Regions from separate parts of the Arthrobacter sp. 001422645 genome, predicted to be linked through region 2. Evidence: riboswitches for the same ligand, from Rfam matches in the RefSeq annotation. Region 2 holds a riboswitch; the other holds the start of a gene.

Region 1 (2,387 bases), on a different contig from region 2:
GCTGCCCATTGCCACGAGCAGGCCGGCGAGGACCAGCGGATAGGCGTCGACAATCCAGAGCAGCTCCACACCGGTGGCGTCGAGGCTGCGCGCGATCGCCGGCAGGGCAAAGGTCAGGGCGGTGTTGTCGACGGCCACGAGCAGCACCGGGAACATCAGCAGCGCCAGCGCCAGCCAGTCACGCCACGGCGCGCGCGGTGCCTGGCCGGATGTTGCCCCGGTGGGCGTTTTTCCGGCCGCGTTGGTGACAACCGTGCCGGTGCTGTTGCGGGTGATGGAAGTGTTGCTCATGAGCTTAACTGTACCGTCTGGACGGTACAGTTAGGAAACCCGGCGTTAAGAAACACTTCCGCCACGGGGCATGATGGGACGCATGGCCAGAAAACCCGTCGCCCGCGAAGCCGTCCTTGACGCGTTCGAGTCCCTGCTGATTGAAGAGGGTGAGCGGGCCGCGACCCTGGATGCCGTGGCCCGGCTGGCCGGGGTCTCCAAGGGCGGGCTGCTCTACCACTTCCCCAACAAAGAAGCGATGATCTCGGTCCTGCTGGAACGGCTGGACCGGCTGCTGGCCGAGGACCTCGCTGCCATGGCAGCCGCACCGGAAGGCGCCGCGGCGTTCTTCATCAAGTCCTCGGTCTGGGCGGACACGCCGCTGGACCGGGTCTTTGTCGCCGCCACCCGGCTCGCCGAAGTGGCCCACCAGGAAACCCTGCGGCGGATGGCCGCCGTCCAGGCGTCCTGGCTGGAACTGCTGGCGGCCGACGTCGGTCCCGCCATGGCCAAGCCGGTCCTCTATATGGGGGACGGGCTGTACTTCAATGCCATGCTGGCGCGCGGGCCGGGCGGGCCGGATCCGGAGGTCGGCGCCGACGTCGAAAGTCTCCTCACCGCCCTGGGGCGGCTCCGCGGCTGAGTCGGCTCAATACATGACGCTCCCGCACGTCTGGCGGGTCAACACATGACGCTCCCGCACGTCTGGCGGGTCAACGCGGAACGCTCCCGCACGTCTGGCGGGGGAGAGTTTGGGAACTTCAGTCGAATGCGTCGGAGCGTTTGGGAAACTTCAGCCGGATGTGCGGGAGCGTCTGTCGTGGGCCGACGGCGGCTCCGGCGCGTAACGCTCGCGCGGCCCCGGTTCGTTGGTTTGCGGACGCGGGCCGGGCGTAGGACAATGAGAGCTGTGACTGTTGTCACGCCAAGTTAATATGCCTTTGATCTGCGGCGGGAGAGTTCTGCTTGTAGGTACAAGCAGGCGCCGTAGGAGCAAACCCTCCCCAGGAATCTCTCAGGCCCATGTACCGCCGCGGCAAGGCAACTCTGGAAAGTAGCAGGCATGTCTTTTGACTTGCTGTGCTCACCGACGGTGCAAGCGGAGCCATGCGAGAGCACGGCTACGCGGAAACTCTCAGGTCCAATACAGAGCGGGGAGGAACCCGAATCAATGTGGCGTACCCTGCGCCGCCTTAGTTATGGAGTTCCTTGTGACTGTTACCTCAGCCTCCACGTCCTTCGTTGACCGGCACATCGGCGCACGCCGTCAGTCCGACGTCGACGCCATGCTGAAGGCTGTCGGCTACGACACCGTCGACGCCCTCGTGGACACCGCCGTTCCCAAGGACATCCGGCAGGACTCCCCGCTGGCGCTGGGCGCGGCGCTCAGCGAAGTCGAGGTCCTGGCTGAGCTGCGCCAGCTGGCCGCGATGAACAAGACCGCCGTCCAGATGATCGGCCAGGGCTACTACGACACCGTCACTCCGGCCGTCATCCGCCGGAACATCCTCGAAGCCCCGGCCTGGTACACGGCCTACACCCCGTACCAGCCGGAAATCTCCCAGGGCCGGCTCGAGGCGCTGCTGAACTTCCAGACCATGGTCCAGGACCTCGTCGGCCTTCCGATCGCCAACGCCTCACTGCTGGACGAAGCCACCGCCGTGGCCGAGGCCGTGCTGATGATGCGCCGGGCCAACAAGAATAAGTCCGCGCACGACGGCAAGACCGTCCTCGACGCCGACTGCCTGCCGCAGACCATTGCGATCGTCAAGGGCCGCGCCGAGGCCCTCGGCTTCGAGGTGGAGGTCGCTGACCTCTCCAAGGGACTGCCCGACGGCGTCATCAACGGCGTCGTCCTGCAGCAGCCCGGCGTCTCCGGCCGCGTGTTCGACCACACCGCCGTGATCGCCGAGGCCAAGGAACGCGGCGCCCTCGTCACCGTCGCGGCGGACCTCCTCTCCCTGACCCTCATCACGTCCCCGGGCGAGCAGGGCGCCGACATCGCCGTCGGCTCCGCCCAGCGCTTCGGCGTCCCGCTGTTCTTCGGCGGCCCGCACGCCGCGTACATGGCGGTCCAGAAGGGCCTCGAGCGGTCCATGCCCGGCCGCCTGGTGGGC
Region 2 (2,387 bases):
TGCCGGGGACGCGGACCGTGACGGTGTCGAAGAACGTCTCGGTGACCAGTTCGCGGCCTGCGATCTTCAGCGTGGTGGCCAGGCTGCGGGCGTTGTTGTGGACGCGCTCGGCAATGGCCTTCAGACCGTCCGGGCCGTGGTAAACGGCGTAGAAGGAGGACACGATCGCCAGCAGCGCCTGCGCGGTGCAGATGTTGGACGTGGCCTTCTCGCGGCGGATGTGCTGCTCGCGGGTCTGCAGGGCCAGGCGATACGCCGGGACTCCGGCGATGTCCTTGGAGACACCGACCAGGCGGCCGGGCATGGACCGCTCGAGGCCCTTCTGGACCGCCATGTAAGCGGCATGCGGGCCGCCGAAGAACAACGGGACGCCGAAACGCTGGGTGGAGCCGACGGCGATGTCGGCGCCCTGCTCGCCGGGCGGGGTGATGAGGGTCAGCGCGAGCAGGTCAGCGGCGACGGTGACGAGGGCGCCGCGTTCCTTGGCCTCGGCAATCACGGCGGTGTGGTCGAACACGCGGCCAGAGACGCCGGGCTGCTGCAGGACCACGCCGTTGATGACGCCCTCAGGCAGTCCCTTGGAGAGGTCAGCGACCTCCACCTCGAAGCCAAGGGCTTCGGCGCGGCCCTTGACGATCGCGACGGTCTGCGGCAGGCAGTCGGCGTCGAGGACGGTCTTGCCGTCGTGGGCCGTCTTGTTTTTGTTGGCGCGGCGCATCATCAGCACGGCCTCGGCGACGGCGGTGGCTTCGTCCAGAAGCGACGCGTTGGCGATCGGCAGGCCGACGAGGTCCTGGACCATGGTCTGGAAGTTCAGCAGCGCCTCGAGCCGGCCCTGGGAGATCTCCGGCTGGTACGGGGTGTACGCCGTGTACCAGGCGGGGGCTTCGAGGATATTGCGGCGGATCACGGCCGGGGTGACGGTGTCGTAGTAGCCCTGCCCAATCATCTGGACCGCGGTCTTGTTCTTCGCGGCCAGCCGGCGGAGCTCGGCAAGGACCTCGACCTCGCTGAGGGCGTCCTTGAGGGCCAGCGGCTTGGCCTGACGGATGGAATCAGGGACGGCGACGTCCACGAGGCCGTCAACGCTGTCATAGCCCACGGCCTTGAGCATGGCGTCAATATCGGCCTGGCGCCGCGCACCAATATGCCGATCGGCAAAGGTTAAAGGGGACGACTGGATGGTCATGAAGGAACTCCATAATTCAGGTGGCGCATTGGGTGCGCCACATTGATTTGGGTTCCTCCCCGCTCTGTATTGGACCTGAGAGTTTCCGCGCCCCCTGCTGTTAGCAGGGTGACCCTTGCACCGTCGGTGAGTCCGAATATCCGGACTGCTTTCCAGAGTTGCCTTGCCGCGGCGGTACGTGGGCCTGAGAGATTCCTGGGGAGGATTTGCTCCTACGGCGCCTGCAGAACGTACCGGCAGGACTCTCCCGCCGCAGATCATAAGCACATGTCACTTGGTTGGTGACACGCCTCACACTTTAGCCTCTGCTCGGACAGGGACGCAAGAACCGACTCCGAATGTGTCTTTTGCCGAGCTGCGGTGAACCGCCACTAGGGAATTGCTGGCCACGTCAGAGAAATGGCATCGCCTCCCGCACCCTCGCCAGCCGCTGGAAGCACCTCGTGGATCCACCGGGCGCCCTGGCATTCACCGCCATGGGCCTTCAGCCCGTGGATTCATTCGGCGGTGCCCAACGCCAACAAGATCGCGCCCGCAGCGGAGATGGGCAGGATCGACGTGCTGCTCTCGCTGGACGACGAAGAGCGTAAAGACATCCGGCGCCAGATTCTCGGGAAGACACCCGTTGACCCGGATCACATTGTCGTCTCGCGGGCCGCGGCCGTGCAACTGCGAAAAAATCTCGCCACACAGCTCATCTTGCTGCCCGTGCTGCCGCTCATATTCATTCCCCAGGTCATACGCGGAGCCGGGTTCCTCTCCTGGCTCATGGCGGCTGGCGTGGCTATCTTGGTGATTGGGCTGATGCACGTTGTCCGGGACTTCCAGCGGGCTGGCAGGTTCCTTGACCGCACGGCAGAGCCGGGCGCCCCGGGCGCAAAGGGACCACCGGAGTGACCCGTTCGAGGATCCCTTCACCGGACGCTACTGAGCCGCCACGAGCACGTTCACGAGTCGCGAACGCCAGCATCGAGCCCACTCACCAGCGCACTACGCAGCCGACTGACCGCGTGCGACGAGGCCCCGTTACCGACATCCTGGAACGACCCCATGCCGCCTTGGTACAAGGTAAGAGCATTCCGCGTTGCTTCATGCAGATCGCGCGGGTCTGAGATACCGATGAACTGTTCGTCGAGCCAGTCGGCAACTTCTATTCGCTGCTTGTCCTGTTCTGCGCGGGCCACAGCACGTAGCTCTG

Evidence for each region. A riboswitch is a leader RNA that binds a small molecule or an ion and turns the genes downstream of it on or off. The one in region 2 is predicted to bind glycine.
Region 1: linked by a shared signal. The riboswitch ahead of gcvP (aminomethyl-transferring glycine dehydrogenase) and the one ahead of gcvP (aminomethyl-transferring glycine dehydrogenase) in region 2 are both predicted to bind glycine.

Annotation. Positions count from the first base shown of each region.
Region 1 covers NZ_JCBANT010000020.1:54,149-56,535, forward strand. Annotated here, with positions in the region: gene AC6EUH_RS17015 (MFS transporter) at 1-156, opposite strand, end outside; gene AC6EUH_RS17020 (TetR/AcrR family transcriptional regulator) at 374-913, shown strand; glycine riboswitch at 1,213-1,311, shown strand; glycine riboswitch at 1,313-1,430, shown strand; gene gcvP (aminomethyl-transferring glycine dehydrogenase) at 1,470-2,387, shown strand, end outside.
Region 2 covers NZ_JCBANT010000025.1:30,853-33,239, reverse strand. Annotated here, with positions in the region: gene gcvP (aminomethyl-transferring glycine dehydrogenase) at 1-1,189, opposite strand, end outside; glycine riboswitch at 1,244-1,350, opposite strand; glycine riboswitch at 1,352-1,449, opposite strand; gene AC6EUH_RS18090 (hypothetical protein) at 1,697-2,086, shown strand; gene AC6EUH_RS18085 (hypothetical protein) at 2,137-2,387, opposite strand, start outside.